DNA from 4 places in the Paenibacillus sp. JCM 18996 genome. Region 3 is predicted to be linked to each of the others. Evidence: riboswitches for the same ligand, from Rfam matches in the RefSeq annotation. Region 3 holds a riboswitch; each other region holds the start of a gene.
What was found. A riboswitch is a leader RNA that binds a small molecule or an ion and turns the genes downstream of it on or off. The one in region 3 is predicted to bind cyclic di-AMP.
Positions count from the first base shown of each region.

Region 1: linked by a shared signal. The riboswitch ahead of ACZ5N7_RS04825 (APC family permease) and the one ahead of ACZ5N7_RS13815 (ubiquitin-like domain-containing protein) in region 3 are both predicted to bind cyclic di-AMP.
Region 2: linked by a shared signal. The riboswitch ahead of ACZ5N7_RS01220 (3D domain-containing protein) and the one ahead of ACZ5N7_RS13815 (ubiquitin-like domain-containing protein) in region 3 are both predicted to bind cyclic di-AMP.
Region 4: linked by a shared signal. The riboswitch ahead of ACZ5N7_RS04460 (C40 family peptidase) and the one ahead of ACZ5N7_RS13815 (ubiquitin-like domain-containing protein) in region 3 are both predicted to bind cyclic di-AMP.

Region 1 covers NZ_AP043884.1:989,989-998,089, forward strand. The annotation lists gene ACZ5N7_RS04825 (APC family permease) at 1-1,715, opposite strand, end outside; cyclic di-AMP (ydaO/yuaA leader) riboswitch at 1,833-2,007, opposite strand; gene ACZ5N7_RS04830 (Cof-type HAD-IIB family hydrolase) at 2,187-2,963, opposite strand; gene ACZ5N7_RS04835 (glycoside hydrolase family 15 protein) at 3,171-4,229, opposite strand; gene rlmN (dual-specificity RNA methyltransferase RlmN) at 4,419-5,486, opposite strand; gene ACZ5N7_RS04845 (hypothetical protein) at 5,639-6,166, shown strand; gene ACZ5N7_RS04850 (C40 family peptidase) at 6,233-7,255, opposite strand; gene ACZ5N7_RS04855 (hypothetical protein) at 7,414-7,569, opposite strand; gene ACZ5N7_RS04860 (FMN-dependent NADH-azoreductase) at 7,610-8,101, opposite strand, start outside.
Region 2 covers NZ_AP043884.1:245,478-253,578, reverse strand. The annotation lists gene ACZ5N7_RS01230 (chromate transporter) at 1-510, shown strand, start outside; gene ACZ5N7_RS01225 (ROK family protein) at 590-1,798, shown strand; gene ACZ5N7_RS01220 (3D domain-containing protein) at 1,883-2,698, opposite strand; cyclic di-AMP (ydaO/yuaA leader) riboswitch at 2,707-2,886, opposite strand; gene ACZ5N7_RS01215 (carbohydrate ABC transporter permease) at 3,307-4,257, shown strand; gene ACZ5N7_RS01210 (carbohydrate ABC transporter permease) at 4,254-5,075, shown strand; gene ACZ5N7_RS01205 (ABC transporter substrate-binding protein) at 5,128-6,489, shown strand; gene lpdA (dihydrolipoyl dehydrogenase) at 6,587-7,993, opposite strand; gene ACZ5N7_RS01195 (dihydrolipoamide acetyltransferase family protein) at 7,998-8,101, opposite strand, start outside.
Region 3 covers NZ_AP043884.1:2,803,305-2,811,405, reverse strand. The annotation lists gene ACZ5N7_RS13830 (TatD family hydrolase) at 1-156, shown strand, start outside; gene ACZ5N7_RS13825 (ABC transporter permease) at 142-1,356, opposite strand; gene ACZ5N7_RS13820 (ABC transporter ATP-binding protein) at 1,353-2,096, opposite strand; cyclic di-AMP (ydaO/yuaA leader) riboswitch at 2,378-2,545, shown strand; gene ACZ5N7_RS13815 (ubiquitin-like domain-containing protein) at 2,799-3,980, shown strand; gene rnmV (ribonuclease M5) at 4,081-4,629, shown strand; gene rsmA (16S rRNA (adenine(1518)-N(6)/adenine(1519)-N(6))-dimethyltransferase RsmA) at 4,626-5,522, shown strand; gene yabG (sporulation peptidase YabG) at 5,599-6,456, shown strand; gene veg (biofilm formation stimulator Veg) at 6,675-6,950, shown strand; gene ACZ5N7_RS13790 (protein sspF) at 7,106-7,297, shown strand; gene ispE (4-(cytidine 5'-diphospho)-2-C-methyl-D-erythritol kinase) at 7,572-8,101, shown strand, end outside.
Region 4 covers NZ_AP043884.1:912,578-920,678, forward strand. The annotation lists gene odhB (2-oxoglutarate dehydrogenase complex dihydrolipoyllysine-residue succinyltransferase) at 1-1,048, shown strand, start outside; gene ACZ5N7_RS04450 (lipoate--protein ligase) at 1,312-2,319, shown strand; gene ACZ5N7_RS04455 (YwbE family protein) at 2,367-2,561, shown strand; cyclic di-AMP (ydaO/yuaA leader) riboswitch at 2,710-2,850, shown strand; gene ACZ5N7_RS04460 (C40 family peptidase) at 2,852-3,709, shown strand; gene ACZ5N7_RS04465 (hypothetical protein) at 3,845-4,186, shown strand; gene ACZ5N7_RS04470 (ammonium transporter) at 4,299-5,600, opposite strand; gene ku (non-homologous end joining protein Ku) at 5,856-6,707, shown strand; gene ACZ5N7_RS04480 (ATP-dependent DNA ligase) at 6,711-7,613, shown strand; gene ligD (non-homologous end-joining DNA ligase) at 7,610-8,101, shown strand, end outside.

The sequences.
Region 1 (8,101 bases), 1.8 Mb from region 3:
AATGGGCCAAGGATGGAACGGAACTCGCTCCGAAGCGTGATTAACTTGCAAGGATTACCCCATTCCTCCCATTTTTTCTTCATCCTCTCGATCGATTCATCGTCAAAACCGACATAAAGGGCAGCAACCTGCGTATCCAGACTTTTGGCAAATGATACGGTGTTATTTACTACTCGATGCACACCAGACACTAAAACAATGGTGACAACACGGTGCGGACTCGGCAAAGTGGTTTTCGGATCTATGCGAAGCTCCTTTGCGATACAGTCATAATGCTTGCGCACGGCGACCGAGAAGCCAATAATGAATGGCAATATGATTAACACAATCCACGCGCCGGCAAGAAATTTTGTAATGGCCACGACTACCGTCACCAAAGCGGTGATTATTGTACCTATCAAATTAACTGAGAACTTGGCTTTCCACATAGGGCCTTTCACCCTTTTCCAACGGATGCATAATCCGATCTGGGCAATGGTAAAAGATAAGAAAACGCCGATGGCATACAAGGGAATCAATGCGTTGGTTTGCGCTTGGAACACGGCAATGAGAATACAGGCGAATCCGGCGAGCAGCAAAATACCATTTGAATAGCCCAACTTGTCGCCGCGATTGGTGAACGCTCTTGGCAAGAAGCCGTCTGCCGCAACAATGGCGGAGAGTTGAGAAAATCCGGTGAAAGTCGAATTGGCAGCCAAGATCAGGACGATAAAAGTCGACCAAATGATGATTTGATATAAAATTCCATGGCCAAAATAGTGTTCTGCGAGTTCAGACAGCATTGTCTTGTCCGGATTAATTTGAATGCCTTGGACATAAAGATGATAAGCGATTCCCATTAGAGTAAGTCCGGTTATTGCTCCCAATGCGATGTATGTCTTGATGGCACTTTTTTGCTGGGGATCGCGGAACACCGGAACAGCATTGGATATCGTTTCTATTCCCGTCAATGCCGAACAGGCGGAACTGAAAGCTTTTAAGATCAAAAGCATCGTGATGCCTTCCGGCATAGTTCCAAAAATTGGAGTTGAGGGTTGGATAAAGCCGAATCGAAGTTCATCAGCGAAGCCCATAAAAATGACGAGCAGCATGCTTCCCATAAACCAAAAGGTCGGCCAGGCAAAGATGCTGGCAGACTCCGCCACGCCACGCAAATTCACGATAACTAATAACATGACACACAGCAGCGCCAACGTAGTTTTGTAAGGTGCGATCACAGGATAGGCCGATGAAACCGCCTGAATTCCCGCCGACACGGAGACAGCTACGGTTAAGATATAATCCACAAGCAGAGAGCTGGATGCGACCAAAGATGCCCAGGGTTTCTTGAAATTATCTTTAGCGATGGAGTAAGCGCCCCCGCCGCTCGGATAGGCAATAATCCCCATAATGTAAGAAACAATGAGTATAGCCAATAATAAAACGGTTGAAGCCGTAATTGGCAGAATGAGCCATTGAGCTGCACTCCCCAGCCTCAGCAACTCCGTCATTCCGGCTTCGGGACCGTAGGCAACAGAAGAGTATAAATCTGCAGAGAGTATTGGTAATGCGATGACCCAAAACAATTTGTTATGTTTTGCGTAAAGTTCACTGGTTCGCATCGGACGGCCAACCAACACCCTTTTGAAGGAAGTGAAGTTAGACACGGCATACCAGATTGCCAGAACTGCCAATAAAATAAAGACAGCTTCCAATAGTTGTACATGATGGATCATATCGAACCCCCAGCTGCAATTAACGTAGTTTTCCAACTTTCCCCATCGTCTCTGCTATTTCGCATAACAAATAACCACAGAGGTATCCCCTGTGGTTCCAATCGGAGCCCAAGTTGTTCACCCTCTCTAACAACGCTTACGAGGTTAGCTGTCGGATTCGGGCGTTCAGAGTCGCCCTACATTGACGCTCTTAATAAGTGTCAATGATTCACCCCAAATGACGAATGATCATTCATTCGCTCATCAGATGGTTCCCCCGTTTTCCGCTTCGGAAATTCAGCGAATAATGGCTTTGAATTTTTGTTACGTGGTATATCATAATCCTATATCGAGAAAAGTGAAAACAGCAAAAAATACAGTGATATGAAAAATAATTATTATTTTTATCGGTTAAGCGTATTCAGTTCAATATATCTTTTATTATCTGCCTTTTTTCACGCTATTCCTCTTGAAATCATGATTAAGTACAATTCACAGAAGACCGATTTTTTTTAAGCCGAACATTATACCGTCTTCGTGAACAGGTTTTGTTACAAAGTCTGCAGCTTGTTTTAGAGCAGTTTCGGCGTTTCCCATCGCAATCCCCACACCGACTAAACCCAGCATTTCTATATCGTTATAACCGTCGCCAAACGCAACAGCCTCGCTTGCAGAAATATCCATCATTTTTAACATCGCTGTAATGCCCACGGCTTTGCTGACGCCTTTTGGAAGAATATCCAAATCAAAATCATTGTAACGGATCCGGTCAATTCCCATTGTTTCGAACCTATATAATTCCTCTTGTTGCTGAGGGCAATGTAAATATATTTGATAAATGTCCTCATTATCATAGTCCAGGTGTATATCCTCCGGAACACTTACATTAAAGTAACCGAAGTAATTCGTTAGTCTGGCGTCCTCTCTGACGGAGGGTGAAAAAACGGAATATGAAGCCTGCAGAACGCTTAAGTGTGACAATTGGACACATTTGCCGATAATTTCACGCACATACTCCATCTCTAATTTTTTATGAAAAATAATTTCATTTTCATGGTTTGCAATTGAACCATTAAAAGAGACATAGGAATGAACGCCAAGTTCTTTTGCGACCGGAGCCGTGAAGTACGGTGACCTGCCCGTAGCAAGTACTACTTTGATTCCTTTGTTCAGCAGTTGATTGACCGCAAGCCTTGTACTGCTTGGTATTGTTTTGTTTTCAGTGAGAATAGTGCCATCGATATCCAGAAAAACCACTTTCACTGCCACATACAGTCCTCCTTTTTGTTCATTTTATTATTTTAAAAGTTTAAACTCTTTTTATCAAAACTTTTTATATAAATTTTTTGTAATGCCGGCGAAGGAACACATCATAGAAAAAACCGCACCGAATTATATTCGATGCGGCTCACAACTTTGCGTTATTCCTCCATCTGTACGCCGGGAATCGGTTGCCCGGGTCTGCGTCAATCACAATCATACGCGCACCACAGCTCCAATATTTACGGCTTCCTTCGCCAATATATACATCGCGCTGCTCCAGCCAAGAGGTGTGTTAGGATTCGGCACTGCCGTCCCTGCATAATAGAGTTCCGGCAAAATCCCTCCTTCTAACGCTACTTCCTCGGTCCGGCGGATGTAATGCAACGCTTTTTCCGTGTCGCCGAACGTATGACAACACAGAGCCAGCCATGGCAGCCCGAACGTCCATTCCGCCTCTGTTCCGTAATAGAACGATTTCTGTTCGTACCGTCCGTGCGAGCTTTCTAACGTAGAGTAGTAGCTGTCTCCAGCATAACGGATAACTCCTCGTTTGCGCAGCAAACTCGATTCCACCTTCGCTATAATCCGTTCGGCCACGTCCGGGCCGACAAGGTTATAAGGATAAATTAACGATAACTGCGCCAAGTCCACGTCTTTTGATGCACTCTCACGGTCACCAAGCTCTCTCAGCGCCGCTATTCCGTTATCTATTATTTCCAGCGGAACTTCTACAGTGTTAATCAGGCTGATTAAGCCGGCAACGCACGCGCCGATTGAACTGGCGTGGAGTTCCATGTCCTCCTCCCACATTCCGTTGTCGGGACACTGCCAGTATTCTATACATGACAGGTACGCGACAATTTTGGCAACGATTCGTTCATCCGCATTGTTCCGGAGCATTTGCTTGCCTGCGGCAAGTCCGGCGCCAATGCCGAACAGGAATGCGCCGATGGCATCAAGCTGATTATGTCCCCAAGGCTCATGCGTGATCTCCCTGACATCATCCGCAGAGAAACGGGAATGGATAAATTGCCACGTACATTCAGGCTTTACCTTGGTATGGTATTCGATTTTATCTTCGTATTCCGCGAATAGGTCGAGCAAACGGTGATATGTCCGTTCATAGGTATCGCAGGGTTTATCTAGGTAAGGCATTGACATGTATACGCTATCCCGGATCCATACATAGTTATAGTGCGTTGACGAAGATGCCAGGTAAAGTCCGTGTGGCAACCGTAAGCTATCGAGTATTTTGTAACTATCCTTTAACATTGGAACCCCCCCTGATTTTGGTAAATATTCCTGTATTTCTTTTATAACCACTTCGCTTGCCTTCGACACCTATCCCGCCAAATTAGTTAGCGTTGCTCTCTTCATACTATGGCAGCGGGGCACTCTCTTGTTCAAAAAAAAGGCCGCGATATACGCGACCTTTGATCGGATAATGTGTCCTTTTTAAAGTTAACTTTCTATGGTTTGTTTGATCTGTTTGCTTCTTAATTGTCCGCACGCCGCATCGATATCCACTCCATGTTCAAGTCGAACGGTACAACTGATACCTTGCTTTTTCAATGTGTCGTAAAATGCGCGCACCGCTGACTGCTCGCTTCTTTGATATTGACTGTGTTCATCCACAGGATTATACGGAATCAGGTTGACATTGGCCAGATGCCGTCTTTCGCCAATCAATTCAGCCAGCTGCTCGGCATGTTCCCTGCGGTCATTTACATCCTTCAGCAGAATATATTCCAACGTAATTCTCCTGTTTGTTTGTTCCAAATAGTAATCGATCGATTTCATTAATTTTTCAATGGGAATGGCACGATTTATTTTCATGATCCGCGTTCGAAGCTCGTTATTTGGCGCATGCAGCGAGACCGCCAGGTTGACCTGCAGATCGGTGTCGGCGAATGCAATGATTTTATCGGCAAGACCGCTGGTTGAAACAGTGATATGTCTAGGACCGATAGCGAGCCCTTTGTGGTCCTTGATCACCCGCAGGAAATCCACCAGGTTTTCAAAATTATCAAAAGGCTCTCCAATCCCCATAACGACGACGTGGGTTACTCTTTCGTCTTGCTTCTCCTGGTCCAGATGCAGTTGTACTTTCATAATTTGTTCTACAATCTCGCCACAGGACAAGTCACGGCTTTTGGAAAGCAGCCCGCTCGCACAGAAGCTGCATCCGATATTGCAGCCTACTTGAGTTGTGACACACACCGACAGACCGAATTTATGCCTCATCAAAACCGTTTCTATCAGATTGCCATCCTGCAGCTTGAATAAAAACTTGATCGTTCCATCCGCAGATTCTTGCTTAATATGTTCGTTTAAGGTTTGAATGACAAAATGGTCCGCTAATAAGTTAATAACTGCTTTATTGACATCGACCATTTCCGAAAACTCTGTTACCCGCTTCCTATAGAGCCAATCCCAAACTTGCAATGCCCGGGATTCTTTATGCCCATATTTCATAAGCCATGCCGTCAGTTGATCCAACGTCAATCCGTAAATCGATGCTTTATTCATTCGGTACCCTCTTTTCAATCCGTCCTGTTCCACTTGAGCCGCCGAAACCGACCATTTGTTTATTGTGCCAAAAAATTTACATTAAAACAAGCTGGGTTATTGATCAACCGTCCATTATTTATTTATAATCAATTGGAAGGAGTGATTGTATATTGTTGGTAAAAATCAAGCGTGAAGAGTTCGACATTTTAGATGACGGGTCTCTCGGGTCGGCGTGCTTTCAACCTTTGCTCCAAGCCTATAAGGATATACGGACACGTAGGGATGACGAGATCCGGTTTTATTCAGCACTGACCAAAGGACAGCGATCGCTTTTTATCTTCCGTGCTTATCATGAACACGTGAGTAAATCTCCAGCCGACTTATATTGGTGGAGCGCCTATTTTATGGCTCAAGCGGGAAGATGGCCGTCGTTAAAAAGGGGACTGAGCTATTTCGAGGATCATGAAGCGGTAAGTTTTGTTGAGGATATAGAGAAGGTCCTGATAGAAAGCGGCCACCCCGCAAGTGTGGAAAATTTCAATCTCTCAGCCCAGGACCTGCAGAATGATCCGGACATGTTGTCTTCTTTCAACTCTTTTTACGCCAGGTACCAACAAATCTCACCGGCAACGATCCAACGCATAGGGCAGTATATTCGCAGCAATTCCAGCGAGTTTATACTTTATGAAAATCAATAAATCATTGCGCGCTGAGATAAAGCCGCTTAGTATGATTCATTTCTGAGGGCTTTATCACTTTCTTCGTTAAAAGGCTATTCGGCGGGCGGTGACAAAGGTCTGGTCCCAATAGCCTTGATCCAGCGGGGAGATCACTACCCCGAATTCAGCAGCGGCAGGTGAAGCATGAATCATCTTCATGTTGCCAATATAAATTCCGACATGGTCAACTTCCTTGTTGGTTTTGAACCTGTCGGCGACACTGAAAAACAGCAAATCACCTTTACGCAGCTCGTTGCGTCCCACTGCAACCCCCTGGGTTGCCTGTGCCCTCGATTCCCGTTTGAGGATCACGCCAAATTTCCCATATACATGCTGAGTGAAGGAAGAGCAGTCGAACTTCCTAGTTTCAGCGTAAGGACCTGCACCGAATTCATAAGGCGCACCCGCGTATTTTTTAGAGGCTTCAATCAGGTTATCCATTTGAGTGCGTTGGGCCGCTGAAAGTGGAATCTTCGGATCCTCCGCAAATGCCAATCCTCTGTCAGCTGCCCGCGCCTCCGTTTGGCCATTTCTGTCTGTGTCCATTCGGTAGCTTCCGCCGAATTTTTCTCTCCTGACCTGTTCCTGGATATGCCCGCTGTAAAAGGAGGGATTGCTGAGCAGCCGCGCCTGATTTCCGGCGATACTAAAATTCACGTCATCACCAAAAAGCTCCTTTAAAGTAGTGACAGGCAAATAGAGCTCTCCATCCACCAATCTGGGCGCTTTGCTCATAGTGAGCGTTTTATCCGCTTTGCGGGCTTGAAGGGAGTCTGCTGCCACTTTAAAAACCGGATCATGGTTTCCGAGCTCATAGGTTTTCGTTGCCGCGTCCCACTTGTCCATATAATTCATCGCTCTGGCAAAATCTCTGGAGTGGAAATACGGAACACCATTGATATTTCTCAAAGACAATACGTAATGATCGCTGCTTAGATCAAACACATTGCCATGATCTGCGGCCTGCTGCTTCGTTTGAGAGGCTTTATTTTGAGGCTTGCTGTGCGAGCAAGCTGTTGAAACACACAAAGCGGCTAGAATTGCTGCTGCTGTTTTTCGATTGAGCATACAAATCCCCTTTCTAGGTAAAAGATTCCCTAAAGGATTTATATCTATTCCCTCAGCAGAACGGAGAAAAAAATTGGGGACAAAACAAAAACCCGCCGGTGCGGGTTTTTATCATTATGTGTACAATACTATATTCTTTGAACGCGCTTCAAAAAGGCCTACACCACGAAAGGATTCGTTCCTATGTAACGGCGCCACTCTTCATTGGAGGCAGGCTCTTCATTTTGATGTACTTCGTTACCTTCAGCAATTTCTTCGGATAACTCCATACTAGAGGAACCGTCGTAATACGTGGAAAATTGATTGCTGGACATATTTTCACCTCCCCAGGTCTATTGAAGCAGCCATAGTGTTCTAGAATCGTTTCGCGGCGTCTTTTGCTTTTGAAATGGCGTTCTCTTTAATCGATTGGGCTTTGTCGGGCATGGCCGCCATACCTTCCACAAAAATGCCCTCAAAAGAAGGAACACCATGGAAATGCATGATTTTCTTCAGATAGCTGTGGCCACTTTCAAAGCTGGCAGCAGGTCCTTCACTGTAGACTCCGCCGCTTGCTTGGATGTGGATCGCTTTTTTGCCGCCAAGCAAGCCGACCGGTCCGTTTTCGGTATATTTAAACGTCTTGCCCGCAATACAAATGGCATCGATATAGGCTTTAAGCGTCGGCGGAAATGAAAAGTTCCACATTGGAGACACAAAGACATATTTGTCGGCTGCAATGTATTGCTCCACCAATTCGTTCAGGCGGCCCACTTTTGATTTTTCTGCGGCCGATAGTTGGTCCAAAGAAGATCCGGAACGAAGTTTCCCCCATCCGCTAAAAACATCTGCGTCAATATGCGGGAT
Region 2 (8,101 bases), 1.4 Mb from region 3:
TTTGTGGTCGGCCTGGTGTCCTTCGGCGGCGGCTACGCGATGATCCCCGTCATAGAGCGGGAAGTGACATCGCATCATTGGCTCACTACTCAACAGCTTACAGACGTAATCGCCCTGGCGGGGATGGCTCCGGGTCCTATCGCTACCAACAGCGCCATTATAATAGGCTACCGCACATCCGGATGGCTTGGAGCTTGCGCCGCGGCGGCCGGGATCGTCCTGCCCTCGCTGCTCATCCTCATAGTTGTGGCCGCTTTTTTGCAAAAATATCATGACAATTTATGGGTCAAATCCGCTTTTTACGGGCTCCGTCCCGTCGTTGCCGTTCTTATTTTCTATGGTGCGTACAGGTTTGCCTCTTCCAACGGATTGATCGCGGCAATCTCGCTGCATACCGCCGTTGCCGGACTTATTTTTGCCGCAGCTCTGTACGCTTTGTTTGTAAAGAGGATGCATCCGTTGTATGTCATTATGCTTTCCGGCTTGCTGGGCGCAGCCATCTATGGTTAATCGCCCGCCGCTCATGTATAATAAACCCTTGTAGCCAGCTCTTTTTGTGACAAGAGAGCTCGATGACGGGGGTTTTTTTATGGATAAGCTTTTGCCGCAGAACCGGCTGCCAAACCGGAAAAGCAAAGAAGTATACGAATTGATCCGCAAACAGGATATTATGTCGAAGATAGATCTTCTGGAGCAAAGTTCGATGACGGGCAGCACGCTCACCCGAACGCTGGAGGAAATGACCGCTCAGGGCTTGCTTGTGGAAGCAGGGCTGGGAGAATCCACCGGAGGGAGAAGGCCCATCCTGTACCGGACGAATCCCCTGTATGCTTATGTGGTCGGCATCGAAATTTCCAGGCTTAGCTCCAAACTCATCCTTTGCGATCTGCATATGAACAAGCTGGAAACGAAACGGTGGCTGATGACGGAAAAAATGACGCCAGATGCACTGCTGACCGAACTGGTCTCTTCCATGGAATCCATGCTGTCCGGGCATGCCATCGAAGCCTCGGCGATACTGGGCATCGGAATCGGCGCCGTAGGACCTTTGGATTTTGCCGCCGGGATGATCTTGAGCCCGCTGCATTTTCCCGCTCCGGGCTGGAGCAACGTGCCTATAGTGCAGCTTCTGGAGGACCGGCTAAACATCCCCGTCTTTCTGGATAATGGAGCGAACACGGCGATCATAGGCGAATATTGGGCGGACCGCCGGCGGGATTACCGCCACCTGCTGTACATCCATCTCGGGGTCGGCCTTCGTTCTTCGATGACCGCGGGCGGAAAGGTGGTTTACGGGGCGGTGGATATGGAGGGCTCGATCGGCCAAATGATTATTCAAACCGACGGACCCCGGCTGAACGCATCCGGAAATTACGGATCCCTGGAATCCTTCGCGTCCGTCCACGCTTTGGAGCAGGCGGCTGTTTCCAGGCTTAAGCAAGGGCGTGAAAGCGCGCTGCGCAGCATCACGGGCGCCCCGGAGAAAATCACATTCACCGATTTGACCGCGGCTTTAAAGCAGAACGACCCCTTGACGGTCGAATTGTTCACACAGTCCGCAGCATACTTCGGCATCGGGCTGGCCAACCTCCTTAACATTCTTCATCCCGAGAAAGTCATCCTGGGCGGCCCGCTTATTAATGCGCACCCTTTGTTCTTCCGGGTTTCCACCAAAGTGGCCATCCAGAACACGTATTATTATCCGATTTATCAGGTTGTTTTCAGCCAGGGCCGTCTTGGAGAAGAAGCTCTGGTGACGGGTGCGGCGGTAATGGTAATCAATAAGCTGACGGAATAAAAATGTGAGAGTCCCCGCTTTGACGTCAAAACGAAAAAGGCCCGTACTCATAAAGTGCAGGGACCTTTTCCATATCTATCTCTATTATAGTACATATATTTTGACGTTCTGAATGCCGAACGAGGAAATTTGATCATTCGATCCGGGCAGGAATATATCGATACGGTTCCCTTTAATGGCTCCCCCGGTATCCGTAGCTTTAAAGGTCATACCTTTTACCGGCAGCCCATTGTGGTTATAACCGGTTACGTACACCGTGGAACCCAGCGGAATCACTCGGGGGTCGACAGCGATCGTTCCGAGCTCAAGTTTATTTCCCATGGCATCCATACCGGCATACCCTCCGTTTTCTTCCGCAGAACCGGAATAGGCTGTGGCTTTAGCCTCGATCTCTTTTTTAAAATTGGCAGGCGCGTCGGCTTTAGCCTTGACCGGGACTGCTTTAGTGGCATCAGATTGAGCAACGGCTGCTTTGTTGGCATCAGGTTCAGCCGGAGCAGACACTGTCTTTTCATTGACTGGCGCGGGTGCCGGTGCAGCGGCAACTACCACGGGTTGGGGTGCGACAGCCACGGGCGCAGCGGCGGGCTTGAGGTTGGCGAGCAGCGGGGCTGACACATCAGCCGGTGCCTTCTCCGACGCGTCAACGGCTGCAGCAGCCGGGGCGCCAGTAGCTGCCGCTTCAGCATTGGGCTTTACAAAACGTTCCACCTGCTTTGGTCCGAAAATCGGCCACTCCACAGTAAAATTCACAGCCTGCGCTTTCGTTTTTACTGCAGCGGTTTCTGCCTGTAGAGGCAGCGGAGTTTTCGCCGCAAAAGAAATAGGACCGCTTACGCCAAGAAGCCCCACGGCAATCCCCATTACAGGCATTGTTTTTTTCAAAGAAAAAAGGTTCATCTGGTATCGTCTCCTTTTCTATTCGCCTACGAGGTTAGTTGACGGGTTCGGGCCCAAGGATACAGCCCTAACGAAAAAAGCTCGATTCACCCCTGCAGCGCAAGTTACAAAAGAACAGCGCCTCGATATATCGTCCCCCGCACTTCAATTGAAATATAACGTCCCTGAAGTCTCGGCTCCTACCAAACTACCATACTGAAACATCTATAGAAACACCCAAAAACTGCAAATAAGCACAGCGAAATTAACGTTAAAAAAAATTCATATCCCTGCAAACGGGTTAACTGTGGGGCGCCACAATGTTTACACTGCGTAAACAATTCAAATAAACGAGGAATTTTTTAATGTTTCTTTCTCCCCATTCTCATCATACTTTAATATAAAATTAACTTGACAATGCCATTTCACTGCGCTTTTATGTACAAAAAAAAGCCTGCGGATTACACTTCCACTCTGATTTTGCAGGCTGTTAAACCACATATGCGCTATACCACAATATCTCTCGACATAAATCGACAACTGTTAACAATTATTTTACATCCCGCTAACTTGCGAAAAACATTCCTTCTCTATAATGAGACAAGTCAATTAAAGAAGGAGGTCAGCCTATGGGCATGGCAAAAAATAATATAGATATATCACAACCAGCCCGGATTGCTTCACCAAAAACCCAGTCCCGCCGGCTAGCCGTATGGAAAGAAACCGGCCTCGCCTACTTGTTCCTTGCTCCTTCTCTGGTTTTATTCAGCATCTTTCTATTCTATCCGCTGCTGAGAACCGTGTATCTTAGCCTGCATATTACGGATCCAAGGGGTAGAGTCGCGGCCTTTGTGGGAACGGACAATTTCAAGGAGTTGCTAGTTTCCGATAAATTTTGGACAAGTCTGCAAGTCACGGGTTTGTTTGCGTTATTCACAATCCCGCTCGGCATCGTGGCCTCGCTGTTATTGGCCTGGTTAACAGTAAACCGGCTGCGCGGCATAAAGGTGTTTCAATTTTTCTTTGCCCTCCCAATGGCCATTTCGGCCGGTACCGGCGCCGTAATCTGGATGGCGCTGTTCCATCCGACCGTAGGGATACTCAATTATTTTGTGCAATCGATCGGGCTCCATCCTGTTTCTTGGCTTGCCGACCCCGCATGGGCGCTGATTTCTGTCTCCATAATGACGATATGGATGAACCTGGGCTTCAATTATCTTGTACTGCTCAGCGGAATGCAGGGAATTTCCCAGGAAATTTACGAGAGCGCGAAAATAGACGGTTCTTCTCCGTACCATACTTTTCGCAAACTCACCCTGCCGCTGATCTCTCCGACCATATTTTTTGTGTCGATCGTATCCATCATCAACATACTGCAGACCTTCGGCCAGATTCATATTATGACCAAGGGAGGCCCGATCAATAGTACGCGAGTGCTCGTTTACGCGATTTATCAGGAAGCGTTCGTCAACTTCCAATTTGGTGCGGGCAGCGCCGCAGCCCTTATCCTGTTTGCCATCATTATGGTGCTGACGGTCATCCAGTTCACATTTTTCGAAAAGAAGGTACATTACCAATGATAACTAAACCGAAAGCAGCATTAATGTACGCTCTGCTCGTTTTACTGTCGCTGGTAGTCATGTTTCCTGTCCTGTATACTTTCTGGAGCGCGCTGCTGACCCCCGCGGAAGCTTCCAAGTACCCGCCGCCGCTCCTGCCCTCTTCCTTTTATATGGGAAATTTTATTGGTGTTCTGGCAGCCGTGCCGATCATCGATTTTATCAAGAACAGCTTTATTACCGCGGCGAGCATTACAATAGGACAGCTGATTACCGCCTCTTTGGCCGGTTACGCATTCGGGCTGCTGCAATTTAAAGGAAAAAAGCTGCTGTTCGCCCTGTTCCTCTCTACGATGATGGTTCCTTCGGAAGTCACGATGATTCCTAACTATTTAACCGTTAAAGCCTGGGGTTGGATGGATAGCTACGAGGGATTAACGGTGCCTTTCATGGCTACTGCCTTCGGCACCTTTCTTTTAAGGCAATTTTTCATGCAGCTTCCCAGGGAGCTGTTCGAAGCGGCCAAGATTGACGGCAGCGGCCAGATCAGAATTTATTTCTCCATTGCGCTTCCTTTGAGCAGGCCGGGTTTAGCCACCCTTGGCGTATATGCGTTCCTGCACGCCTGGAATCTGTATTTATGGCCCTTGCTCATCACAAACCGCGATACGATGAGAACGGTGCAAATAGGTATTTCCATGCTGCAGTGGGAAGAGTTCACTTCTTGGAACCTGGTGCTGGCCGGCGTCACGCTGGTGCTGCTCCCTTCCCTGATTCTGTTGATGCTTGGATTGAAACAGCTTGTACGAAGTATAAGCGCCGGAGCAGTAAAAGGATAGATATGTCCCTCTAGAAGGTTCATATATAAATTAAAACCAAGGAGAGAATCCGATGAAAAGCAGTTTTAGAAGTTTTTTTCTGGTTATAATGGCTGCATTGATGTTATTCAGCACCGCTTGTTCCAAAGGAAACACAGGTGATAACGCAGCAAGCCCTGCCCCAGCGGCTAAGGAAAGTCAGCCGGTTAAAGTCGTATGGTGGCACTCGATGGGCGGAGAGCTCACTAAAGCGGTGGACAAGCTTGTTGCGGATTTTAACGCGTCTCACAAGGATATTAAAGTAGAAGCGATTTACCAGGGAAACTATGACGAGAGCCTGAACAAAATGAAAGCCTCTATGGATTCCAAGAGCGGACCGTCCCTGATCCAGGTTTACGAAATCGGCAGCCGCTTTATGATCGACTCCAAGGCTATCACTCCGATGCAGAAGTTTATTGACGCCGATAAATTCGACGTTTCCCAATTGGAAGAGAACATTCTGGGCTACTATACACTCGACGGCAAGCTGAACTCGATGCCGTTCAACACTTCCAACCCGGTTCTTTATTACAACAAAGACATGTTCAAAGCGGCGGGCCTGGATCCTGAGAAGCCTCCTGTAACTTACGAAGAAGTGGCTGATGCCGCGAAAAAGCTGACTAAAGACGGAAAATATGGCGCTTCCTTCGCCCTTTACAGCTGGTTTATGGAGCAGTTCTTCGCAAACCAGGGCGCGGAGCTCCTGAACAACGGAAACGGAAGAACGGCCCCTGCTACGGAGTCTCTTGTTAACGCAGAAGCTGGCGTTAAGACTCTGACTTGGCTGAAGAGTATGGTCGACGACAAGTCGGCATTAAATCTCGGCCGTAAAACCGACGATACGAAAAAAGCTTTCACTGCAGGCCAGGTGGCTATGACGCTTGATTCCACGGCTTCCTTGAAAGGAATTGTAAGCTCGGTCGGAGACAAGTTCCAAGTCGGCACCGCGTTCCTTCCAAAGCCGCAAGGGGCTAAGGATGGCGGAGTGATCGTAGGCGGCGCTTCCCTGTATATCTTGAACAACCGTCCCGAGGCGGAGCAAAAGGCCGCGTGGGAATTTATCAAATATCTCGTTGCTCCGGAACAGCAAGCTTATTGGCACATCAATTCAGGATATTTCCCGATCACAAAGAAAGCTTATGATCAGCCGAGCGTAAAAGAAAATATGACGAAATACCCGCAGTTTAAAACTGCTGTCGACCAGCTTCACAGCACCAAGCTGAACAAAGCTACCCAAGGCGCTGTAATGGGCGTATTCCCGGAAGCAAGACAAATCACGGAGACGGCGATGGAAGAGGCGGTCAACGGCAAGAAACAGCCTAAAGAGGCACTCGACGCCGCAGCCAAGGAAATTACTAGCAAAATCGCGACTTACAACAAAACCGTCAAGCAATAACTGTCAATCCAGTTGCACTGATTTCCCCCGATTATCCCCTTGTAACAGCAAAGAGCAGAGGCGCCCGCCTCTGCTCTTTGTTTGTATATTTGCTATATTATATGTGGATAGGATGCCCCAAAGTCACGTCAGCCGCTTCCATCACGATCTCTCCCAGTGTCGGGTGAGCATGGATGGTCATCGCAATGTCTTCCACCGTAGTGCCCATCTCAATCGCGAGGCCCAATTCGGCAATGAGGTTGGATGCTTCATGCCCTACGATTTGAGCGCCAAGCACCAGGCCGGTTTCTTTATCGGCTACAAGCTTGACAAAGCCGTCTGTCGCGTTCACGGACAAGGCGCGTCCGTTAGCCGCATAAGGGAATTTACCGGCTTGTACGGTGTATCCTGCCGCTTTCGCTTCGGTTTCGTTCAAACCGACGCTGGCGATTTCCGGATCGGAGAACACAACTGCCGGAATCGCTTTGTAATCGATTTGGCTGGCCATCCCTGCAATGACTTCCGCCGCTACTTTGCCTTCGTAAGAAGCCTTATGCGCGAGTGCAGGGCCTGCTACGATGTCGCCGATCGCATAGATATGCGGTATGTTGGTTTGGCATTTCTCGTTGATCTTGATCAAGCCTCTCTCGGCCATCTCGATATTGATCAGGTCGAGCCCCAGCTCTCCGTCGGTGTTCGGACGGCGTCCCACAGTAACCAGGACATAATCTGCAGTTACTTTCTTCTCTTCGTCTTTCACGGTAAACGTTACAGTTACGTCTTTCTCCGTCGCTTCGGAGGATTTGGCCATAGCTTCGGTAAACACCTCTACGCCGGCTTTATCCAGATTCTTGGCGACCAATTTGGACATTTCCTTCTCGAATCCCGGCAGGATTGTGTCCGAGCCTTCCAGAACGGTCACTTTCGTTCCGAACTTCGCAAACGTCTGGCCAAGCTCGATCCCGATATAACCGCCGCCGATAACTACCATGCTCTTCGGAATTTCACTCAGAGAAAGCGCCTCGGTGGAGGACAGGATTCTCTTGCCGAACGGGAACGGCTTAAGCTCAATCGGACGGGAACCGGTAGCGATAATGCAGTGCTGGAAACGGTAGCGCGGAGATTCCTGCTCATTGAACAAACGCGCTTCATGCTCATTGATAAACATCGCTTCGCCGCGGAACACCTGGATCTTGTGCTTCTTGAACAGCATGCCGACACCGCCGGTCAGCTGTTTGACGATTTTGCCTTTCCACTCCTGGGTTTTGGCAAAATCGATTTTGATATTATCCGCGGAAATCCCTTGAGAGGAAGAATGAGTCATCGTTTCATAATTGTGTGCAGCCGAGATCAAAGCTTTGGAGGGGATACATCCCACGTTAAGGCATACCCCGCCGAGTTCGTTTTTCTCTACCACCATTACACTCTTGCCAAGCTGGGCGGCGCGGATGGCGGCCACATAGCCGCCGGGTCCGGCACCGATAACCAGTACGTCAATATCTATAGAAGCGTCTCCTACTACCATAGTCTTATACCTCCATTACTAACAGCTCTGGGTCGGCCAGCAGCTGCTTGATGTAGTTCATGAAGTTTTGCGCCGTAGCACCGTCGATGATGCGGTGGTCAAAGCTTA
Region 3 (8,101 bases):
CCTTATTTGACGCCTCACCCTTTCCGGGGCAAAAGAAACGAAACGTCGTATGTGAAGCTTGTCGCCGAGGCGGCAGCAGAAATCAAGGGCGTGTCCCTGGAAGAGCTGGCCGAAATCACGACAAATAACGCCATTTCATTATTAGGCTTGAGGTAAGCTGTCGATTTTTCGCGGTACGAAGCGAAAGCTGTACCAAGCGATAAGGGCCAGGCATACGGCCGGCAGCCAGATCCATTGCATCCCCGTAAACACCAAAAGGAGCAGCGAGAGCACAATGAGCTGCACAACGAGCGCCCGGAAAATAATGCGGCCCACCGCCTGCACCCTTGTCCGGCCTTCCAGCGGATATAATTTCACCCAAAAGGAATGACGTTGCAGCTGCTCCACCCCGGAGATTTGCAAAGCCGAAATTCCCAAAGTCCCGAGGAAGAACAGCACTCTGCCGGTGTCCGAGACAGCGCTGATAAGCAGCAAGCCGCCGATAAGCGTGATCCGGGACAAGATGCCGAACAGCTCCGACCGGATAAACGATTTTGCATAAAGAAAAAAGAATGTGTGATGCTGTGTAAAAGGCACGTAATCGGCAAGCCGCGACAGCGCCGATCTCCTTTTCACCCGGTAAGACCGGGCAGGGACATCCGTAAAAAAGCTGAAGAAGGAGTACAGCCGCGCCTGCTGATCTTTTTCTTGCTGGATAAGCTGTTCCCAGTTGACGGGAAAGCGCGGGGTGCCCCGCATATACAGCGCCGATGCAGCCAAGCTGCAGAGCAGCAACAGACCGGCAATGGGCCAACTTGCGACTAAAAGCATGTAAGCGATTAAAGCTGTCGCTGCCCACCGAAAGAGGGAGTGCACCGTCCGGTAGGTGGCATACTGCAGCTTGTCTTCATACCAGCTTCCAGCCAAATTGCTTGCTTTGATGAGAAAGAAACTGACCAGGAGTGTGATCAGATAGGAAGTTCCCGCGCCGGTACAGTGCTTGATTAGGGGCCACAGGATGAGGAGGGGCACCCCGATCCATAGGAGCTGCATGCCGATGCTCCTGAGCAAGGCTTTGCGAAAATAGCCGCCCAGTTCTCCCTCCAGCCGCAAAAGAAAGACGCGGTCTGCTTCCTTCAGCAGGGTCCGCACGGGAGAGATGACCAGCAGCGGAATAAGCACAGCTAGAGCGATCCACTCGTAAGGGTAGGTAACGGGGAGCCCGTCAAGCAATTTTCGGTAAAAGTAAAAAAACACGATCAAGCCAAGCAGCAAAAAAGTGCCGAAGCCGCTTCGAAACACATCTTTCCAATACTGAAGATTGTTTTTTCGGTAAGCGGCGAGCCTGCCGCTCCATAGCTGGTCCGATTGCTTCACTTGTCCCCCTCCTTGATCAAAGCGAAAAACGTCTCGTCAAGCGAAGCGCCTGGACTGCCGGCCGCCGCAGCGATCTCCCGGAGGGACCCTTGGGCAAGAGCGCGTCCTTTATGCAGGACGACGTAACCGTCGCAATATTTTTCAATCGTCGCCAAAATGTGCGAAGAAATGAGGAAGCTCGCGCCTTTTTCTTTGAATTTCACCATCAATTCCAGCAGGGATCGGATGGCCAGCGGATCAAGGCCGAGGAATGGCTCGTCGATGATATAAAGCTGGGGTTCAATGAGAAAAGCGTTCATGATCATTACCTTCTGCCTCATCCCCTTGGACATCTGGAACGAAAAGCTTTCGGTCTTGTCGGCCATTTGAAATTCCTCAAGCAGAAAATCCATCCGTTCGCGGAACAAGGGTTCGGGAATGCCGTAAGCCCTCGCGGTCAACTCCAGATGCTCGCGGAGAGTCAGATCCTCATACAATTCGGGGGATTCCGGCACATAAGCGTACAGGCTGCGGTAACGTAGAGGAGATTCCTCCAGCTTAAGGCCGCTGATGGTAATCGTTCCCTGCTGCGGCTTAAGAAGTCCGAGAATATGTTTGATCGTTGTGCTTTTTCCCGCGCCGTTTAAGCCGATCAGGCCCATCATTTCGCCCGGACGAAGAGAAAAACTGATTTCACGCAGATAAGGCTTCCGGGGCAGATAGCCGCCGAAAAGCCCGTCCACTTTGAGTGAAGTTTCCAAAACGAGCACCTCTCTTTTAAGGGAAATTATGTAAAATATGTGTGGGTTTTTATGCCCATATAGGGCAAAAAAATGATAAAAAAGTCATGCTTTTTGCGATATGTCGAGAAAAACAAGAAAACTAAACCTAATACAAAGAAATAACCTGTTTTTATTCGGTAAAAAGCAGTATTTGATTGGAATTTATCTTTTTTTGACCATTTTTAGAAAATTTCCAGACTTTACATGTCATAATTTACAGCGTATCATAGCTTTCATGATAACTTAATACATCTTATCATATTTCCGTATCGCTGAGTTTCCCTTTTGGGGAAACGGGGGAACCAAGTCATGGTACCATGTTCATGGTATCAGGGGTGAATCCTAAGGCAAGCACCGCTTGCCCAGGTAGGGCGACTCTCACGTCCGAATCCGTCAGCTAACCTCGTAAGCGTGCAGAGAGAGGTAACTTAACATCGTGTACTGTTTCTGATTGATTGGAAAAGCCACGAGAGAAGTCCTCTTCTCTTTTGGCTTTTTTTGTTGCCCGGAAATATGGATATTAGAGAACTGCAGCTCATACATTGTTCAAAGGAGGTGGACGACTCCCGGCTCGAACGAAGAAGTATGAAGCCAATGTTGGGATGTAAGTAAAATACCACAGTCACGTCAAAATTAATCATGCACTACACGACGGCGAGGCTTACAAGGAGGACCGAAGAAGTGGGAGCTTTAGACAACCGGCAAACCCATGAAGAGCGATCATCCAACCTATCCTTCGCATTGCGATGGAAGCATGAAAACTTGCGTTTGATATCAACGATATCAATTATCTCTTGCGCTATGACTTTCATGTTCTTGGTGATGTTATACGGTACGGCTACCAAAAGCGTATCCGTGGTGGTGAACGGACAAGAGCAGGTAGTAAAAACCAAGCAGCTTGTCCTGCAACGCCTACTGGATGAACAAGCCATATCGATTGGGGAGCATGATCTTGTTAATATTCCTCTGAATGGGAAGATTCAAGACGGACAGAGAATAACAATTGATCGTGGAAAACCAGTCCAATTGACAGCTGATGGAAAGACGACAACGGTTTACACCACCGGTACAACGGTAGAGAGTGCTTTGAGAAACTTACATATAGCACTTGGGAAAGACGACAAGGTCGTTCCTTCCCCGGAAACGAAATTATCGGATACATCGGATGTCAGAATCATTCGCGTCAAGAAAGAGACCGAACAGGAGAATGTGCCTATATACTTCGGAGTTATTCAGCAGAACGACAACAATTTGCTTAAAGGCAAGGAGCAGGTCGTTCAAGAAGGCAAGCAGGGAGTTCTGGTCAAGCAGAAAGAAAAAGTATTTGAGGACGGCGAGCTGGTCTCGGAAACGATTGTGGATGAGTCTGTTGCTGCGCCAAGTGAGGACAGGATTGTTGCGGTGGGTACGAAGAATCCCGTGGTAACCGCAGCCGTTACGGCCGTCCCGGCAGCTGCTCCGGCTTCTGCTCCGGCCAGCGCCCCTGCCGATACGCAGGTAGTCAGCAAAAGCGGTATGAATTTCGGTTATAAGCAGGTGTTGAATAACGTGTCCTTGACCGCTTATGCGGCAGGCGTCAGTTCAACCGGCAAATCCAGCAGCAACCCCCAATATGGGATGACCGCAACCGGAACCCGCGTAACCGAAGGCAGGACGATTGCCGTAGATCCGAGCGTGGTACCGCTTGGATGGTGGGTTTACATTGAGGGTCTCGGTTTCCGCAGGGCGGAGGATACCGGCAGTGCCGTGAAAGGAAAGATCATCGACGTTTATTTCGACAGTGAAGATTACGCCAACCGGTTCGGCCGGAAAAGCGGCTTTACTGTTTATGTGATCGGACCCAACAAGCCTGTAGGGAATTGATTGAATATTCATATTGTGCTATTTTAAATATAATCTAGGTATAATGTGAAGAAGAGGTTGCGGCCTCTTCTTTTTCTGTATAAAGGATGAGAAACGGATAATGATTAAAGAAATTATTGTAGTAGAAGGCAAGGACGACACCGCTGCCATCCGTAGGGCGGTCGAGGCGGAAACGATTGAAACCGGAGGGTCCGCGATTAATACGGCGATATTGAATCGCATCGCGCTCGCCCACCGCCGCAGGGGTGTGATCGTGTTTACGGATCCCGATCATGCGGGGGAAAGAATAAGGAAAATCATCACTCAGCACGTCCCCGGCTGCAAGCACGCTTTTCTGAGGCAAGAAGAAGCTACACTGAAAGGCGATATCGGTGTGGAGAACGCGGCTCCGGAAGCCATCCGGGAAGCGCTCAGCAAGGTGAGGACCGATTATGCCGGCGCCGAATCGCGGATTACTTGGGACGATCTCCTGGAAGCGGGGCTCATTGTGCATCCCCGGGCTTCTTCCCGCCGGTTGGCCGTAGGCAACGCGCTCGGAATAGGGTATGCTAACGGTAAACAATTTTTCAACCGCTGCCGAATGTTTCAAATCACCAGGGAAGAATTCGAAGCGGCCTTAACCCAACTAGATGAAGAGGTTAATCCATGACGATGAATGATTTTTTTTCTTCTGAAGATATTGCATCTCCGAAACGGACGAAGGAATTGATCCGAAAATACGATTTTACGCTAAAGAAAAGCCTTGGACAGAATTTTCTTATCGATTACAAGATATTAAATAAAATTGTCGGAGCCGCCGGGCTGGACAAGAGCAAAGGGGCGTTGGAAATCGGTCCGGGCATTGGCGCGCTCACACAGCAGTTAGCCAAAATCGCGGGAAAGGTGGCCGCTGTAGAAATCGATCAGAGGCTGATTCCCATCCTCGCCGAGACATTGGACCCTTACCCGCATGCAAGCGTAATCCATGGGGATGTGCTCAAGCTTGATCTGCATGGGCTGTTCCGGCAGCATTTCCGGGATGTTCAGGGCGTCAGTGTGGTGGCCAACCTGCCTTATTATATTACTACGCCGATTATTATGAAGCTGCTTGAGGAAAAGCTGCCTCTGGACAATATCGTCGTCATGATCCAGAAGGAAGTCGCCGAACGGATGGCGGCGAAGCCGGGGGGCAAGGATTATGGGAGCTTGAGCATCGCCGTCCAATTCTATTGCGAGCCCGAGATCGTGACGATCGTGCCCCGCACGGTATTCATCCCACAGCCTAACGTGGATTCAGCTGTAATAAGGCTGCGGGTAAGAAAATCTCCTCCGGTGCAGCTCACGGACGAAGAACACTTTTTCAAAGTGATTCAAGCCAGCTTTGCCCAGCGGCGCAAGACGCTGTGGAACAACCTGGTCTCAGGTTTGTATGGGAAAGAGCGCAAGGACGAGCTTCAGGCCGTTCTGTCCGCATGCGGGATCGATCCATCCCGGCGTGGCGAAACGCTCAGTATCGAGGAGTATGCGTGCCTTAGTAACGCGATGCTGGCCTCGATAAGATAGCGTCGCTTTATCCGCGAATTTATTCACACCAAAAGCCCACCCTCGCGCATATGATACATCGGAGGGGATTAAGCTTATGAATCTAGGAGACCTGGTCACAAGAAGATCTTACGGCGGTGACATCATTTTCAAAATCGAGTCAATCACAGGCGCGTGGGCTACCTTAAGAGGAGTGGAGTATCGGCTGTTGGCGGACTCTCCTGTCCAAGATTTAACGTTGACAGACGCTAGATACTTTTGGACCCGCACCATTCGAACCCAGCCCCAAGTCGTTCAGTCCATGCACAAAATGGAGGACTATAGAACGTCCATTCTGAAAAAGGCGATGTCCAGAAATCCTGGGGTCGAGGACAAGGGATACTTCGAACTGCCGGGAAAAGTGCTCCATCTGGACGGTGATCCTTCCTATCTGCAGAAATGCATGAGTCTTTACAAACAGCTGCGAATTCCCGCGAAAGGCTACTACGTGGCGGAGACCGGTATGGCGGAAGCGCTCTACACGCTGCTGCCGGAGGTTCTTCCCGATATCGTGGTGATCACAGGACATGACGGGATCATTAAGCATCGGAGAGATGTAAACAGTCTCAATTCCTATAAAAATTCCCATAATTTTGTGAATGCTGTAAAGGTGGCACGCCAGTACGACAGGAATCTGGATTCCCTGACCGTGATCGCGGGTGCCTGCCAATCCCACTTTGAGGCCTTGGTGGAAGCGGGCGCCAACTTTGCCAGTTCCCCCGCCCGAATCCTGATCCATGCGCTGGATCCGCTTTGTATTGCTGCAAAATTTGCCTACACCTCGGTTCGGGAAACGGTCAGTATCCCGGATGTCATAAACATGACAGTAAGCGGTATCCAAGGAATCGGAGGACTTGAATCCACAGGATGCTATCGTATAGGCCTTCCGAAAGTAACTTATTCTGTTTCAGTGTAAATCGGCAAAGCCCGGTCAGCTTGGAAATTCCAAAGCTCAGACGGGTTTTTTGGTTTGTCTGCATAAAGCAACCAAGTCTGAATTATAATACATTCGAAAAGGTAAATTTAGAACGATGCGTTGACAATGCGCGTGCACTACTGATATAATAATTGGCCTTGTTTGACAAGCCTCCTCAAATGGAGTATAATGTATAAAGAAAGAGGTGGTAGAGAACAATGGCTAAAAATGCGCTGTTGGAAATTAAACGCAGTTTGGAGCCCCATGTCGGGCAGAAAATCATGTTGAAAGCAAATGGCGGACGTCGCAAGACAGTCGAGCGTTCCGGTGTTTTGGAAGAAACCTACCCTTCTGTATTTATTGTAAAATTGGATCAAGAGCAGAACGCTTTCAAACGTGTATCTTACAGTTATGCCGACATTCTAACGGAATCCGTAGAAGTGACGGTGTGCAACGATGATGGACAAATGCGCATAACTTACATACAACATTGAGCGCATAATGCAATAGAGCGGCGGTGAAGTCCAAGCGACTTCGCCGCTTTTTTGTTGGCCGTGGGTGCCATTTGCGAGTGAACGTTTGGGTCGCGTATGGTAAAGGTGTTTCGGTGCATACTAATATTACCCCTATAGAGAAGGAGGATGTTCCCATGAGTCGTCGTAGAAACCGTGGAGTTTTGTCCGAGGAGTTCAAGTACGAACTGGCTAAAGACCTTGGTTTTTATGAAACTGTTCAACGCGAAGGATGGGGAGGCATTCGTACCAAGGACGCGGGGAATTTGGTGAAGAGAGCGCTGCAGATCGCGGAGCAGTCGGTGAGACAGCGGCAATCCCGGCCATAACGCAATACAAGCAAGTGTGAGAAGCTCCCGCGGGAGCTTTTTTTCTTAACGTTAAAGACAGTTGGCTAAAGGATTAAAGCGAAATGAAACTTTCTTTACCAAGAAAACCTGCCTATAACCGCGGTCGCTCATCCTTGAACAGCCTTGATAGAGGTTTTCTTATCGGTCTGCGGGTTAACAGGAATGGCGCGCCGAATGCGATGAGATGCTTTTATGAAAGGCATTTGCTATAGTATAGGGAAAGAAGCGGTAAGTAGAGAAGAAGGTGACAGAAGTGAAGGTATTCGAGAAGGCGCCGGCCAAAATCAATTTGTCTCTGGACGTGCTAAGAAAGCGCGAAGACGGTTACCATGAAGTGGAGATGGTAATGACGATGGTCGACCTGGCGGACCGGATTGAAATGCAGGAGTTGCCGAGGGACACGATCATCATCTCCAGCCAGGCGGGTTACATTCCATTGGACGAAAAGAATCTAGCCTTCCAGGCGGCGAGATTAATGAAGGACCGCTATGAGGTAAAGAAGGGCGTTTATATCCACCTGGATAAAAAGATTCCTGTGGCGGCAGGCCTGGCTGGCGGGAGCAGCGACGCGGCGGCTGCCTTGAGAGGGTTGAACCGGCTGTGGGGCCTTAATATCCCGCTGAAAGAACTGCAAACTTTAGGCGCGGAGCTGGGATCGGACGTACCTTTCTGCGTGGCGGGAGGGACGGCCATAGCTCGGGGACGGGGCGAGATCCTGGAGCCGATCGCTTCTCCGCCGCAGTGCTGGGTGATCTTGGCCAAGCCTCCGATTAATGTGTCCAC
Region 4 (8,101 bases), 1.9 Mb from region 3:
TGTGGAAAAGAAGGAGAGCAGCGCTCCGAAAGCGGCTCAGGCTGAGGTGCAGGCGATTACCAATCCGCCTGCGGCAGCAAACGTCCGGCAGGAAGAATCCGCGGCGAATGATAAGGCTGCATTTATCGCGACTCCTTCGGCGCGAAAGCTGGCAAGGGAGCGCGGCATCGATCTAAGCCGGATCCCTTCGAACGATCCGGCCGGCAGAATCTCCGCCGAAGACGTCAGGTCTTATGAACCGGGGGGGCAGGCTGCGAAGCCGGCAAACATTGGACAGGCAGTGAGCAGACCGCAATCCGCGGTACCGCAAAAAGCGCCTGGCGAAGGGGCAGCCATCGACCCCGGGAAGCCGGTTGAAGTCATCCGGATGTCCCGCCGCCGCCAGACGATCGCGAGCCGTTTGGTCGAAGCCCAGCATACCGCGGCCATGTTAACCACGTTCAACGAAGTGGATATGACGGCTATTCTGGATGTGCGCAAACGCCGTAAGCAAGCTTTCGTAGAGAAGCATGATGTGGGCTTGGGATTCATGTCTTTCTTTACTAAAGCCGTTGTCGGCGCATTAAAGGCGTTTCCGCTGCTTAATGCCGAGATTTCCGGGGATCAAATCCTGGCGAAGAAATATTACGATATCGGAATTGCGGTATCTGCGAAAGAAGGCCTGGTTGTACCGGTTGTCCGCGACGCCGACCGGCTGAGCTTTGCAGAGATTGAGAGACAAATAGGGGAGCTCGCTTCCAAAGCGCGCTCCAATACGCTGGCGCTGTCCGATCTGCAGGGAGGTACCTTCACCATAACGAACGGCGGTGTATTCGGATCCCTTTTATCGACGCCGATTCTGAATGCCCCTCAGGTAGGTATTCTGGGCATGCACAAAATCCAGCTGCGCCCTGTGGCGATCGATGAGCAGCGGATGGAGAACCGGCCGATGATGTATATCGCTCTGTCATACGACCATCGCATTGTGGACGGCAGCGAAGCGGTCCGCTTCCTCGTCACCGTCAAGGAGCTGCTCGAAGATCCGGAAACATTGCTGCTCGAAGGGTAACGGCCGGCAGTTTTGTCAGGCTCGCAGCTGTCGAAGCTGCAAGTGTTGGCAGGAAACTGCTTCGAGGGGCGGTGCCGAGTGTGCAGGCAAGAAACAGCCCGGACGGCGGTGCAGTCTGTGCAAATATGAAACAGCCTCGGTCGGACTTGCTGCCGTGCCGGGGCTGTTTTTATCTGCTTCTCTGCATACGATTTAGCGATTTTTGTGTACAGGACTATTTTAGATTAAAATGAGAATACAGTGAGCGGCAGGAGGGGAAGATGTTGCTTTTTATAGACAATGAAGGTATCACCGATCCAAGAATCAACCTTGCCATAGAAGAATATGCTTTGAAGAATTTGCCGATGGACACAAGCTACCTGCTTTTTTATATCAACGAACCGTCGATCATCATTGGAAAAAACCAGAATACGTTGGAGGAAATCAACTCCGAGTATGTCAAAAAGCATGGACTCCATGTAGTCCGAAGGTTATCCGGCGGCGGAGCGGTGTACCATGATCTGGGAAACCTGAATTTCAGCTTCATTACAAAGGATGACGGCGAGTCGTTCCACAACTTCCAGAAATTCGCGGAGCCGGTGATCAAGGCGCTGAAGAAGCTTGGTGTCCAGGCACATTTGACTGGGAGAAACGATATCCAGGTCGGCGAGCGCAAAATATCCGGCAATGCCCAATTCACCACCAAGGGCCGGATGTTCAGCCACGGTACGCTTTTGTTCGATTCCGAAATAGAAAATGTCGTGTCGGCGCTCAACGTGCACCCGGAAAAAATCCAATCCAAAGGCATAAAATCCATTCGCAGCAGAGTGGCCAACATAAGCGAATTTCTGGATGCGCCGATGAGGATTGAAGAATTCAGGAATGAACTGCTGCAATCGATTTTCGGCAAGTGGCCACAGGATGTGCCCCGTGTCCAGCTCGAGGAATCGGATTGGGAAGCGATCCGCCGTCTGTCGAAGGAGAGATATGGGAGCTGGGATTGGAACTACGGCAAATCTCCGGAGAGCACTCTGCATAGCAAGAAGCGTTTCGAAACGGTCGGAACCATAGATGTCCGGATGAATATATCGAAAGGCCTTATCAGCGATCTGAAAATTTACGGCGATTTTTTTGGTGCTGGGGAAATCTCGGATATTGAAGATCAGCTCAAAGGTGTGCGCTATGAAGAGTCCGAGGTGATAAAAGCCTTGTCAGGCATCGATTTGCGGGCATATTTCGGCCGGTTGGAGCCTGAGTCTTTTCTGGATTTATTGATGTTAAAGAATAGTTAGCCCGCTTGCCGCGAATCTCATAAGTTAAGGATGAAGAAGGTGACAGCATGAACGGTCAGAACCGGAGCCATATCCGCCCAGGCCTGGAAGTCAGTATCGTTTTGAAGAAAGACCAGAGGACAGGTGCGTTAACCAAGGGAATCGTCAAGGACATCTTAACGAATTCTCCCACGCATCCCCATGGAATCAAGGTTCGTTTGACAGATGGACAGGTAGGCAGAGTCAAAGAAATACTTAGTTGAGGGACGAAGGCCACTAAGCAAGAAGAAGACAAGAGACTTCAATATGAGGTCTCTTTCTTATTGTCTTAATTTGGACACAATTTTGTTGAAAAATGGGTGTTTACCCTCTTTTATCATATGTTACATTGAAATAGTTGAAAAAACAGCAACAAAACAGATGCCGAATCCAATGGTCCTATCATTGGTACGGGGGACTTATTTTGGGGTGAACGTTTGGCGCAGGCCAGACCAGGGAGCAACCTCTACCCGAACCCGCCAACTAACCTCGGAGGCTACAAGGAGGAAAGCAGTTGAAGGTTTTGGCAAGCTCGCTTGTGTTAACGGGCGCATTTTTGCTGTCCGGTCTTTTTCACGCTCATTCGGCGGAAGCCGCTGTATTGAACAGTAGTGTGAAGGTACAGATTAACGATCACCTCGTGTCTTTTCCTGATGCACAGCCGTTCATAGACGGCAATCAGAATCTGCAGACGCCGATTCGTCTGATTTCGGAAGAATTGGGCTACAATGTGGATTGGCAGATGGATGGTCAGCAGGTGACGGTAACGATAAGCAGTCCAGAGAAAAAGATTGTGATTACGACAGGACAGTCTTATGCCACGGTGAACGGCGAGAAAGTAAGCATTGGCACGCAGGCTTTGTTTCAGGAAGGCAGGGTGATGGTTCCCCTTCGCTTTGTGAGCGAAAACTTGGGAATTACTACCCAATGGGATCAAACCAACTATATTGCCATCCTCGGTAAGGACGGAAAATACCACGCACCCGCATGGTGGGCACCGTCCAAGGTGGTGGAGAAAGCAATCTCCACAAGAATCGTGGAGTTGTCCAAGCAGTATCTCGGCACTGCCTACCAATATGGTGGGACGAGCCCTGACGGATTCGACTGCTCGGGTTTTGTCCAGTATGTTTATGGCAAGAACGGCGTATCGCTTCCCCGGACATCCAGAGACATGAACACCGCAGGTAATCCCGTCGCCCAGCCCAAGGTCGGAGATCTGGTATTCTTCGCCCAGGCTAAGGTCCCTTCACACGTCGGAATTTATTTAGGCAACAATCAATTTATATCCGCCACCGATGACGGTGTTAAAATTGACAGCCTGCAAAGCGGTTATTGGGGATCCAGATACATTGGCGCCAAACGCTTTATCTGAATATAGACGGCCGGAATTTTTTCCGGTCTTTTTTTTAACCAATGCTTTTTTTAATAAACCTTTTCAAGAGCCGCAAAATGAGGTAAAATAGAATCAGTGTGAAAATAGTTAACATAATCAGGTAGGTGAACTCTCATGCTGACTGCGCTTATAACGGATTCTTTCCCTTCAATGGATTCTTCCAAAAATACCGATAAAAATGCGGATGTGTTCTCCCTTTTGGAATCTCTTATCGCCCAGAAAGAGCAGCAGGTCTTGGATATTGAGCAAGCCATTGAGCGTTATGAAAAGAGAAGACTTCGCGAAGAACAAAGCTATCAATCCATGTCAGGTTTAAGGCGTTTGTTGACAGGCAAAAAACCGGATCATCACTTGGCTGTAGAGTATATCCATTATGTTAAGAAGCCGCTTGAGACGGTAAAGCAGCTGAGACAGGAAATCGAGTCGCTTAAAGCTCAATTGAATGAAGAGATCTAACAGTTGTGCTTCCTCCATAAGATGGGGGAAGACAGTGAAAGCCGTTTATCCAATGGATAAGCGGCTTTTTCGTTGTTTGGGGCGCAGTCGATTATTATAGAGTTCCAGCTGATTATTCTTTATCTATGATAGACGGTACAGCAATAAAATCGTGCTCCTCGCTGTAGGCGGGAACACCGTGGATGCCCACATCGAGTCCGACCAGCTCCTCATCTCTGCTGACACGGACCGGAACGAGCAGGCTTATCAATTTCATCGCAAGCCAGGTCAGGCAAAAGCCCCACACACAGACGATGGCGAGTCCCAAAGCCTGAATGCCGAGCAGAGACCAGCCGCCGCCGTAGAACAAGCCCGCGCCGCTGAGGTTGAATTTGGAAGTCCATTCCGGAATGGCAAACAACCCGACAGCCAGAGTACCGATGCTTCCGCTGACACCGTGCACGGCGAAGGCACCGACCGGATCGTCGATCCTTTTGCTTTCAAGGAATTCCGTGGCGAAGATCATGACGATTCCGCACACCGCGCCGATGAAGATAGCCACCCCTTCTGACACATAGGCGCAACCTGCCGTAATTCCCACTAGTCCCGCCAGCGCGCCATTGATGACCATCGGAGGGTCGGATTTCTGATATCGCATCATAGTGAACAGAATGCAGGAAGCCGCACCGGCAGCCGCGGCAAGCATCGTGGTCACCGCGATATGTCCGATCTCCACAGAATAATTGGCGGCGCTAAGCGTACTTCCCGAGTTAAACCCGAACCAGCCGAACCAAAGAATAAAAGCGCCGACCGAAGCTAACGGAAGATTGGAGGGCGGAACGATGTTCGCGCTGCCGTCGTCGTTATATTTTCCAATTCTCGGACCGATCAGCTTCGCCGCAGCCAGCGCGGAGAATCCCCCTAACGCGTGAATGACCGCTGAGCCGGCAAAATCGATCATTCCCAGCTTTCCCAACCAGCCGCCCACTGCCCATACCCAATGTCCCGCAATCGGGTAGATCAGCCCCGTCATGGCTATGGTGTACAGGATGTAAGCTTTAAAGTTGATCCTTTCGGCAACCGCCCCGGAAACGATGGAGATCACCGCAATGACGAAGGCGCACTGGAACAGCCAGTAGGTCTCATGCGAAATGTTCAATTTAATATGTGTGAGATCCCCTCCCATCAGGAACCCGCTCATTCCCAGCAATCCCCATACATCTTTCCCGTACATAATGCCGAATCCGAACAGGAAAAACACCAACGCACCGAATGCGATATCGACAAAAACCTTCATTATTATGCTGGCCGCGTTTTTTCGCCTGACAAAACCCGCTTCCAAAAGAGCGAATCCGCCTTCCATCAGCAAAATCATTGCAGCCGTCAGAATCACCCATATGGTATCAAGTCCGCCGGTCAATTGCTCGACGCTCATTCGTTCATCTCCTGTCATATAAGCTAACTTGTCATACATTCATCCATTATAAAGTGGCAGTAAAAACGATGTCAACAGTATCTGTTAGTAAAACTGACACGAAAGCCCGTTTTTGTCGAAATTACGCCTGATGTTCTGAAGTTAAGTTCGAATTTAGCATTCCCCGCAGGCAGGAGGATATTGCCATCGCCACGATGATAAATCGGGACCAAAACGGTTTAAATAACAATTACACATAGAATGGGAGGGATAGGAATGCAGACCATTTGGAAGGGCGCGATCAATTTTGGGCTGGTGAATGTTCCTGTGAAGATGTTCTCAGCCACGCAGGATAACGATATACCGATGAAAATGCTTCACAAGGAATATTCCGTACCGATTCATTACGTCCGGACCTGCCCCAAATGCGAAAAGGATGTCAACTGGAACGAGATCGTCAAGGGCTATGAATACGAGCCGGGCCATTTTGTGACCTTTGATAAGGAAGAGTTGAATAAACTGGCCTCTGAGGACACGAAGCAGATTAAGATTCTCGATTTCGTGGATTTGGAGGAGATCGATCCGATCTATTACCAGAAAACATACTACCTGGCTCCCGACAATACGGGTACGACCGCATATAATCTGCTGCTGGACGCTTTGGAAGCGACGAACAAGATAGGCATCGCCAATGTGACCATACGCAATAAAAGTTCGCTGGCGGCGATTCGCATTGTGAAGGATTGCCTGGCCATGTCAACCATGTTTTATGCCGAGGAGATCCGCCCTGTCGACCAGGTGCCCAATCTGCCAAAGCGCAAAGAGCCGAACGGCAAGGAACTAGAGATGGCCAAAATGCTGATCGAACAGCTGTCTTCGAAATTCGAACCCGAGAAATACGAGGACGAGTACAAAAACCGTCTTATGTCCGCCATACAAGACAAAATCGAGGGAAAAGAAGTCAAGCTGGCTCCCGAAGAGAAGAAGACGAACGTCATCGATCTGATGGATGCGCTCCAGGCCAGCCTCAAGCAAGTGAAGAAAAAGGACACGGTGCCGGAGGCAAAGGAAGAGCCTGTCAAGCCGAGACGCAAGCCTCGGGCCAAAGCAAAGAAGACGGGGGCCTGACCGATGCAGCTTTTTCATCCGATGTCCCCGATCCTTACGGATACAATTCCCCAAGGCGACGATTGGGGGTACCAGATCAAATGGGACGGATACCGGGTCATAACGGAAGTAAGCGGCGGGCGGGTGGGCCTGTATTCCAAGACGATGAAGCGGAGCAATAATACGTTCCCTGAGCTGGCGAAGGCTTTGGGCCAATTGGAAACGGACTGCGTTCTGGACGGGGAAGCGGTCATTTTTGATCAGGCCACCAAACGCCCGAGTTTTCAGAAAATACAGCGGAGAAACAAGCTGGTTCATTCCGCGGAGTTTGACAAGGCAATTAGCAGGGAGCCGGTGGTCTATGTGCTTTTCGATGTGCTTCGGATTGGGAACAGGGATTTGCGGCAGGAGCCTTTTGTTACCCGTTTCAACCTTTTGAATGAGCTGTTTCCGGAACGTACCCCTGAAATGTTCACTGCGGAGCTGTACGAGGATGGACAAGCGTTGTGGCAGTGGGTGCAGGAGAACGGCTGGGAGGGGGTCGTGTCCAAACGGCTGTCAAGCGCTTATCTGGAAGGCAAGGACCATTCGGACTGGTTTAAGCGCAAAACGATCCAAACCTTCGAGGTGGACATCGTCGGCTTTTTGATGCGGGAAGGCAGGTTGGCCAGTTTGCTGATGAGGTCCGAAGGCGCTTATTTCGGGCGCGTTTCTTCAGGACTGGACGATGCTGCAAAAGCACAATTATTGAAGCTCAAGACGGTGCTGCAGGAAGCGCCTCCCGTACAGCTGCCTCCCGAGATGAACAGAATGCAGCTCAAGTGGCTGGAGAAGCCGGTGCAAGCGCGGGTGAAAGGACAAGAGGTGACCGAAGGGGGCTTTTTGCGTCAACCGAAACTGCTTTCCATTGAAGGAGGAATACTATGACTCCAAGCCACTCGCAAGAGATCACGGTAGACGGGCACCAAATCAGGATTACGCATCCGGAGAAGCTGCTGTGGCCCGAGCAGGGAATAACGAAAGCGTTGTACCTGCAAAAGCTGGCCGCTCTTGCCCCTTATTTGCTGAAATACTGCCGGAACCGCTATTTAACTGTGATCCGGTTTCCGGACGGCGTCGGCGGAGAATCCTTTTACCAGAAAAATGCTCCCAAAAACATACCTTCTTTCATTAAAACGGCAGAGAAGGACGGGGTCCGTTACATACAGCTGGATTCGCTTCCCTCTCTTCTTTGGCTCGGCAATTTGGCGGCACTGGAATTTCATCCATCTTTCGAGTATGTGGGTGGAGAAATCCCCGCGGAATGGGTGCTTGATATAGATCCGAGCCGCGCGCAGGAGCCGCGTTTGATGGAAGCCGTTGCCATGATCGGAGAGGTGCTTGAGTCCATGGGCATCCAATCGATCCCCAAAACG